Regions from separate parts of the Lysinibacillus sp. DFXJR4 genome, predicted to be linked through region 1. Evidence: predicted binding sites of a transcription regulator. Region 1 holds the regulator's gene; the other holds the start of a gene.
The links. Region 1 encodes LexA, which represses DNA repair genes until DNA is damaged. Its sites were predicted from a motif close to CGAACATATGTTCG; they were not measured.

Region 2: a site for LexA is predicted at 1,098-1,111, ahead of uvrB (excinuclease ABC subunit UvrB). Genes of this name have one in related genera too.

The regions. Positions count from the first base shown of each region.
Region 1 covers NZ_JBXUNW010000001.1:359,245-363,984, reverse strand. The annotation lists gene AC2CGN_RS01730 (YneB family resolvase-like protein) at 1-336, opposite strand, end outside; gene yneA (cell division suppressor protein YneA) at 333-647, opposite strand; gene lexA (transcriptional repressor LexA) at 812-1,429, shown strand; gene AC2CGN_RS01715 (DUF4303 domain-containing protein) at 1,548-2,045, shown strand; gene AC2CGN_RS01710 (gamma-glutamyl-gamma-aminobutyrate hydrolase family protein) at 2,123-2,845, opposite strand; gene AC2CGN_RS01705 (prepilin peptidase) at 2,876-3,628, opposite strand; gene AC2CGN_RS01700 (hypothetical protein) at 3,686-4,375, opposite strand; gene AC2CGN_RS01695 (PilN domain-containing protein) at 4,372-4,740, opposite strand, start outside.
Region 2 covers NZ_JBXUNW010000013.1:18,614-23,353, reverse strand. The annotation lists gene AC2CGN_RS19435 (competence protein ComK) at 1-413, opposite strand, end outside; gene AC2CGN_RS19430 (IDEAL domain-containing protein) at 639-881, shown strand; gene uvrB (excinuclease ABC subunit UvrB) at 1,185-3,164, shown strand; gene uvrA (excinuclease ABC subunit UvrA) at 3,172-4,740, shown strand, end outside.

The DNA.
Region 1 (4,740 bases):
AGGTCCTGCATCCCGCATGGAGAAAACATCTGTTTCAGTTTTTTGCAATAAATGCAGCACAGCCATTCTGGCATTCCCACGTCCTAAGCGAGTTTCATCCTGGACAAATAATGCATGAATTTTCTTTTCTTTAATGAAATCAAGCATTTCGAGTAAGCCATCTCGCTCCACATCATAGCCACTATGCTGATCTAAAAAAATGCCCTTTATATTGTAGCCCTGCTCCTTGGCATAGCGCGTTAATTCTTCCTGCTGACGCTCAAGCGAGGAACTTTGTGTCTCTTTTTCTGTACTCACGCGGCAATAGATTACAGCCGATTGTTGTTTATTTATCATGGTTCATTTCTCGCAATTTCAATAGAGTTTATGGGATTGGCTTGGTTTCCCACCACTGGAATGACTAATGATTTACCTGCAATAATTTGAACATCTGGTAATTCATTTTCTGTCTTTACTAATTTAATCCAGTCTTCCTTACTCATTTTACCACGGTATTGCTCTGCTAACGACCATAGGCTATCGCCATGCTCGACTTGTATTTCCTTGTAAGTCACCTCACCAGGATCTGTTATGTAAAGGTATCCTGTAAACAGTAAGCAAGCCCCTAATAAAATGGAGATATGCGGATTTTTCTTTAACCAATTCATCATTATAACCTCTTTTCTAGAATGTTTGTTCGGAATGTACGTTCTTATAATAGTGCGAACAAACGTTTTTGTCAAACACTTTTCGAACCTATGTTTGCATAAGTGTTCGCATTCTGCTATACTATCTAATAAGTAGAAATAAAAGAAAAAAGAGGTGAGCAATCATGAAAAAAGTTTCGAAAAGACAAGAAGACATTTTAGCCTTTATTAAAGAAGAAGTACGCGCAAAGGGGTATCCACCATCTGTACGTGAAATTGGCGAAGCAGTTGGACTTGCTTCAAGCTCAACAGTTCATGGACATTTAGCTCGTTTAGAACAAAAGGGCTTTATCCGCCGTGACCCAACAAAGCCTCGTGCCATTGAAATATTGGAGCCAGAAGACTCAATCCAAAAGCAAAGTGTTATTCACGTCCCTCTTGTGGGTAAAGTAACAGCAGGTTCTCCAATTACAGCTATTGAAAATATCGAAGAGTATTTCCCGCTACCAGATACTTATGGGACAAGTGAGGATCAATTATTTATGCTAGAGATTATGGGTGAATCCATGATTGAAGCTGGTATACTTGATGGAGACTTAGTTATTGTAAAGCAAAAATCAACGGCTGATAACGGGGATATTGTCGTGGCAATGACAGAAGAGGATGAAGCAACGGTTAAGCGTTTCTTTAAGGAAAAAAATCATTTCCGCTTACAGCCTGAAAACTCCACAATGGAGCCAATTATTGTCGATCAAGTTTCAATTTTAGGACAAGTTGTAGGCCTTTATCGTCGTGTGCACTAAAAAATATAAAATTTTTGGATGATTTTAAGAGGCTGATATGTTCCCTGATGAGCATATACCTCTTTTTCTTAATTTGAGACATAGAACAAAATACGATCTACATAGGGAGTGCATCCATTTGAAACAAAAAATTAAGCAGGCTGTACAAGAGGCATATACGACAATGTATAGCTCCTTATACGATGAACAAATTTATGCGGCTGTTTTAGTGACAGATGGTGATTGTGGAAGCCTTTATTTAACAATGGGAACCGAAAAATCACTTATTGAAATTGGTCAGAACTATGAGGACGACCCCGAAAACTATCGTTTTTTAAAGGATGAATATTTACATTATGATGAAACGGATATGCTCGAAAAGGTAAGTCGTGAATTATTAGATACAATATTGCATATCGAAGACGAGGAATTTGTTAAACATAAAGAGATGCTTCATCAAGCAATGAGTGATACGATGTATGAATTGAAGCAGGAGGGCATTATCGACGAAAGCATTTTTGTTTTTATTTCGGTGACTGATGATGACCAGGATGAAATATTGGAGCTAACGTCAGCAAAGCGTTGTAATCCAAATCACCCCCTACTCCCTGCATTTATCCGTAATTGGCAGTATTAAATACCTTTACGAAGATTTCGAACAAAATTTTTCGCCATCTTCCTTTATCAAAAAAAGAATCCACTTTACAATGGATTCTATGCCTCTAATTTGAATGTTAGGCTTGCCTTTATAAAAGCAGTAAATATTTTCTTTGACACTTCATCTCCTGCCATCGCCTGCTCTTCTGGATGCCACTGTACCGCCAGACAAAACGGGTGATCTTCATGTACGACTGCTTCTACAATTCCATCACTGGATTTTGCAGCAACCTTTAATTTCTCAGCTAATACGTTGACAGCTTGATGATGAAAGGAATTTACGGCTATTTTCTCTTTCTCGGTGATTCTGTTTAATAATGAATCAGGTGTAACCGTAACATAGTGGGTAGCAACACCCCGAGCTGCCTGCTGCATATGCTTTAATAATTTTTTACTATGATATTCGCTCTCCATATCCTGATAAATATTGCCTCCAAGGGCAACATTTAATATTTGAATGCCACGACATATACCAAAAATCGGCATCTTGCGAATAAAGGCTGCCTCGATTAAAGCAAGCTCTACAGAATCTCTTTCAGGGTGTACCTTCCCTAATTTGGGTGCAGGCTCTGCATCAAAGAGAAATGGATGGACATCACAGCCTCCCGATAGCAATAACCCGTCCGTCAAAGACAAAGTTTGTGCAACATCCTCCTCTATACCAGGTGGAATAATGAGCGGAATGCCCCCAGCTTCGATAATACTATTACTGTAGGCAGCATTTAATCTTGCTGACAAATCATCCTCCAAAAAGGCCGTTATGCCAATTACTGGCTTCACTTTATCCCCTCCAAAATTGTAAGTTATCCCCTACCATAACCCAAGATACCAATTTATCAAGGCATCTCCATAAAAATAGACAACTATAGCCGCAATAGCAATGGATGGGCCAAATGGAATTGGTGTCTTTCTGCCCTGCTGTCTTGCCTTTAACACTATAATGCCAACAACCATCCCGATAACAGCGGCTATAAACAACGTTAAGAGTGCCTTTAATGTGCCCAATACAAGCCCTAGTAAAAAGAATAATTTAATATCTCCCCCACCCATACCACCTTTTGACAGGACAGCTATACAATATAATATGCCAAAGCCAACAATTGCACCCAGCGCACTATCCCACCATGGGGTTAACGGTGAAAGTACACGTCCTATGAAGAGCAATGGTAGGAAAAAGAGCAGGACTTTATCAGGAATAAGCATATAGGCAAAATCTGATATTACGATAATAACAAGTAATGATATCAGCAATATAGCTACAAAAAATTCTATGGTAAAGCTTAGTTTCCAATAGGCAAATGCAAATAAAACCCCTGTAATCAGCTCCATTAAAGGGTAAATCCAAGAAATTTTCTGTCCACAGCTACGGCATTTTCCTCCTAGCCACACATAGGACAATACAGGTACTAAATCAAGGGCTGTTAGCTGCCTTTGACAATTTGTGCAATGTGAGGGTGGTCGCACAATGGATTCCTTGATAGGTACACGTAAGCCCACCACATTAAAAAAAGAGCCAAAAACAAGCCCAAAAATAAATACTGTCACGGTATAAGCCATTTCCATTTTTATGTCCTCCTAAACTAAGAGGCGCCCATACATATGAAGTATGCGCGCCTATCTTTATTCTTGTCCCTCGTAATAGAACGTCGTAATCTGTACAGTAGCCTTAATGATAGTATCCGCCTCTTTGTCCAGCTTTTCTTTCTCACCAGGAAGAGACATTTTAATCGTATCAATTTTCATCACTCGCTCAAGCTTTTCCACTTCCTTTAAAAAGGTAACCATTGAGTCAAATGTTAAGGCCCCAATATCAAAGGTAAAGGTTACTAGCTTTAGCTCTGGTGGAATATTTTCTTGAGCAATCGTAGAAATAGGCGGAGTTTCCGTATTCTCTTGATTTTCCTCATTAACCTTTGCTTCTGCCTCAGCAACTGTATTCGTTTGACCCACGTTGGCATCTGCCACAGGCTCATCATAATTATTAAAGATTAGCGACTCCATGCGCGTACCTGTCACCTCTTCAATTTCCACCATATCTCTCAATACCTGCTCAACCGCTCTTACATTTGGCACTTTTTTTTGCATCTCTAAAGTTTCCTGCATGGGAACCTCGAGCTGCTCATCAAAGGAGGCCAGGGATTGCTCTAAGCTTTTAATCTCAGTTTGCAGACTTTGAATACTAACTTCCTTCGCTTGTACCTCATCCTTCTTTGGCAAAATAACATAATAATAGAGCGCAAATAATAAGGAGGCTATCAACAGGACAAGCAATAGTATGCCTGATTTCTTATTATTTAGTAATCTCGTCATGAGCTTCGTCCCCCTACCAGATACATAAAATCAATTGTAGCTGTAATAGACACAGAGTAACGAGGCATCTGCTTAAATTTTTCCTCAGCAGGTAAGTCCTTGTCCTGCTCTCCTAGCTCAATGTCAAAATTAGTGATAGAGCCAATTTGGGCATCTGTAAAATAAGGACTTGCTAATAAACGCTCGACATATTTAGAAATAGCTGTCATTGTTTCAAAATCTGCCTCAATTGTTACTTGGTTTGTGCCAAATGAATAGCTACGTAAATAGCTTGGGCTTGGTAGCAATGCATTTGTTTCATCAATTAAGGGCGTTACGGGATAAGCAACACTTTGTACATATTGAACAGATTGCTTTAATGAGCC
Region 2 (4,740 bases), on a different contig from region 1:
ATAGAAGCATATTGAATAGGTAATTCTATTTGTTTATCGTTTTTAAGCGTGATAATACAGCCTAATTTACTCGGTATAATATTCGAAATGGCGTGAAGTCCAATCCAAATATTATGGATGGAGTTCGGAGAATAAGTTGGTAAAAAGATACATGGGAAACCATAATCAAAGGCTACTACGATTGGTAGTTTATGTTGATTGCCAAAAAAGCGTTTAGCGGAATATTTTGCAGCCTCATAGGTTGTCCCAAGCGAGATACAGGATTTTCGTAGAATGTGCATAGGTTTACGAGTAACGATAAGCTCATTATGTTTATCAATAACCCTTGTGAAGATTTTTGCCCCATGGTGGATAGGTTCCAGTAAATAGGTGTTGAAAGAGATTAAATATCCATTGACATAATTTGTTTGCATAAATGGTGTTCCTCCTTTTCTCTTAATAGCTGTAGTGTAGAGGATAAACTCAAATATTGATAATATAGATAAAATGTAAAACCTATTGATAAATGAAGAAAACATGTAGAGAATTTGCTTCAAATGAACAGAGATTAATGACTAATCCAAGTTATTTTCAGTTCTTATGCATTGCATTTTAAATTCAATTTTCATATAATTTAGAAAAGGATCGAGGTGAGATCGTTGGATAAATATTATTCGTATACAGATTTTCTAAAAGCCGTGGGTCAGTCAAAGAAAGTTGATGAGGCAGAGAAATTATTGAACGAGATTTATTTGGATTTATTTTTAAATCATATCCAGCGTATGCATCGTGAAGAGCAGCTCATGGTTCTGATAGATAGAGCACTCGATGAAAAAGATGAAAAGGCATTTCATCTATACGCACATGAACTAACAGTATTACGCCAAGCAGCAAGTGAATAATATGACGAGCCCGCCCTCCTGAAAATTGGAGGGCGGGATTTTTTTGCGTATAAGTTAGTAAAAGAATTAACTCGTTATTGTATGAGGGGAATCTGTTTAGCTGAAAGGGCTTGAAAACTTGATGAAGCGGCTATTATAAGAGTATAAAGGTATTCCATAATTTACTTGAAGGATTCATAACAATATTGTTATTTTATCGAAAGAGAAAAGAATTTACAAACATTCGTTCGTTAAATGTTCGAAATTTTAGTGCTGCTATGCTAAAATAAATGTACAAATTGGAAGGAAAGGACGGGGGCGTGTGTGCAAGTATTTGATTTACAAGCGCCATATCAGCCTAATGGGGATCAACCACAGGCAATCGCAGAATTAGTGGAGGGTGTACGTGCGGGGAAACGTCATCAAACATTACTTGGTGCAACAGGAACAGGAAAAACGTTTACTATCTCTAACGTTATTCAGCAGATTAAAAAACCGACACTGATTATGGCACACAATAAAACACTGGCAGGTCAATTGTATAGTGAATTTAAAGAATTCTTCCCGAATAATGCTGTAGAATACTTTGTCAGCTATTATGATTATTATCAGCCAGAGGCCTATGTTCCACAAACTGATACTTATATTGAAAAAGATTCAAGTATCAATGATGAAATCGATAAATTACGTCACTCTGCCACATCTGCATTATTTGAGCGTGATGATGTTATTATTATTGCTTCTGTATCCTGTATTTATGGTTTAGGTTCTCCAGAGGAATATCGTGAAATGGTGGTATCGATTCGGACAGGCATGGAAATTGAACGCAATCAGCTACTACGCAAGCTAGTAGATGTTCAATATGAACGCAATGATGTTAGCTTTACTCGCGGAACGTTCCGAGTACGTGGAGATGTGGTGGAAATATTCCCAGCATCCCGTGATGAGCATTGTATTCGTGTGGAGTTTTTCGGTGATGAAATCGACCGTATTCGTGAAGTGGATGCGTTAACAGGGGAGATTTTATCAGATCGAGATCATGTCGCTATTTTCCCAGCATCCCACTTCGTTACACGAGAAGAAAAAATGCGGAAAGCCATTGAAAATATTGAAAAAGAGTTAGAAGAACGTCTAGCGCTTTTACGTGCCGAGGATAAATTATTAGAGGCTCAGCGTTTAGAGCAACGCACTCGCTATGATTTAGAAATGATGCGTGAAATGGGCTTTTGCTCAGGAATCGAAAATTATTCACGTCACCTAACATTACGTGAGTCAGGGGCGACTCCTTATACCCTGCTCGATTATTTTCCAGATGATTTTTTACTGGTTGTTGACGAAAGTCACGTTACACTGCCACAAGTTCGGGGAATGTACAATGGTGACCAGGCACGTAAAGGTGTGTTAGTCGAGCATGGCTTCCGTTTGCCGTCAGCGCTTGATAATCGCCCATTACGTTTTGAGGAATATGAAAAACGAGTTCATCAAGCTATTTATGTATCGGCAACACCTGGTCCCTATGAGCTTGAACATTCTCCAGAAATGGTGGAACAAATTATACGTCCAACTGGGCTGCTAGATCCGCTAATTGATGTGCGATCAATTGAAGGACAAATTGACGATTTGATTGATGAAATTCAAGACCGCATTTCGCATGATGAACGAGTACTTGTAACAACCTTAACGAAAAAAATGTCAGAGGATTTAACAGCCTATTTGAAGGAAATGGGTTTAAAGGTGGAATATCTGCATTCAGAAATTAAGACGCTCGAGCGTATTGAAATTATTCGTGAGCTTCGTAAAGGGACTTATGATGTGTTAATTGGTATTAACCTTTTAAGAGAGGGGCTAGATATTCCGGAGGTGTCACTAGTAGCAATTTTAGATGCTGACAAGGAAGGATTTTTACGCTCAGAACGTTCATTAATTCAAACGATTGGACGTGCTGCACGAAATGCCAATGGTCATGTTATTATGTACGCTGACAATATAACAGACTCTATGAAAAAGGCGATTGAGGAAACGAAGCGTCGTCGAACATTACAGATGGCGTATAACGAAGAACATGGTATTACACCGAAAACGATTGTAAAGAAAATACCTGATGTGATACGTGCGACACAAGTTGCCGAAGAAGAGGAATCCTATGTAACAAAGGCAACAAAAGGTAAAAAGCTGACAAAGGTGGAGAAGGAGCAATTATTAGCTTCACTAGAAGTAGAAATGAAGGAAGCAGCAAAAGCCCTGGATTTCGAGCGTGCTGCAGAGCTTCGCGATACAATATTTGAATTGAAGGCAGAAGGGTGAATGACTTGTGAAAAATACTGAAATCGTCGTGCAAGGCGCACGAGCACATAATTTAAAAAATATTAATGTCACAATTCCACGAGATCAATTAGTTGTATTAACAGGTTTATCAGGCTCAGGGAAATCATCATTAGCATTTGATACGATTTATGCTGAAGGGCAACGTCGTTATGTAGAGTCACTTTCTGCCTATGCCCGTCAATTTCTTGGTCAAATGGACAAACCTGATGTTGATGCGATAGAGGGATTATCTCCTGCTATTTCAATTGATCAAAAAACAACGAGCCGTAACCCCCGTTCAACAGTTGGAACGGTAACCGAAATTTATGATTATTTGCGTTTACTTTATGCTCGTATTGGCAAGCCGATTTGTCCAAATCATGGCATTGAAATTACTTCCCAAACGATTGAGCAAATGGTCGATCGCTTAATAACGTATCCAGAACGAACAAAGATGCAGCTTCTTGCGCCAATGGTATCTGGACGTAAAGGGACGCATGTAAAGCTATTGGAAGATTTAAAAAAGCAAGGCTTTGTTCGTGTCCGTATTGATGGCGAACTACGGGATTTAGATGATGCCATCGAACTTGATAAAAACAAGAAGCACTCTATTGAAGTCGTAGTTGATCGTGTTGTGATGAAGGAAGGTATTGCTGCACGTCTTAGTGATTCCTTAGAAACAGCGTTACGTTTAGCTGATGGACGGGTTCTTGTGGATGTTATGGAGCATGAGGAGCTATTATTTAGTGAGCATCATGCCTGCCCATTATGTGGATTTTCTATTGGGGAGCTAGAGCCACGCATGTTTTCATTTAATAGTCCTTTTGGTGCCTGTCCAAGCTGTGATGGGCTAGGTTCAACACAAGAGGTCGATTTAGATTTAGTAGTACCAGATTGGGGTCGTACATTATTAGAACATGCTATTGCACCATGGGAACCTACAAGCTCACAGTATTATCCGCAACTGCTAAAGGCAGTATGTGATCACTATGATATTCCGATGGATGTCCCTGTAAAGGATATTCCAAAAGAAAAAATGGATAAAATTTTATATGGTTCTGGTAAAGATAAGATTCATTTTCATTATGAGAATGAGTTTGGTAATGTCCGAGATCAAATGATTGAATTCGAGGGCGTTGTACGGAATGTTGAACGCCGTTTTAAGGAGACAACCTCTGATTATGTCCGTGAGCAAATGGAGAAATATATGGCTCAGCAGGCTTGTCCTTCTTGTAAAGGCTATCGCTTAAAGCCAGAAACATTAGCTGTGAAAATTGCGGATCAGCATATTGGAGAAGTGACACAGTATTCCATTCAGGAGGCAGATACATTTTTCAAAGAGCTGGATTTATCAGAAAAGGATATGAAAATTGCTCGCCTTGTTTTACGTGAAATTGAAGAACGTCTCGGCTTCCTTGTAAACGTAGGGTTAGATTATTTAACATTAAGTCGAGCAGCAGGAACACTTTCAGGAGGAGAAGCGCAACGCATTCGTCTTGCAACACAAATCGGCTCTCGTTTAACAGGCGTACTCTATATTTTAGATGAACCGTCCATCGGCTTGCATCAAAGAGAT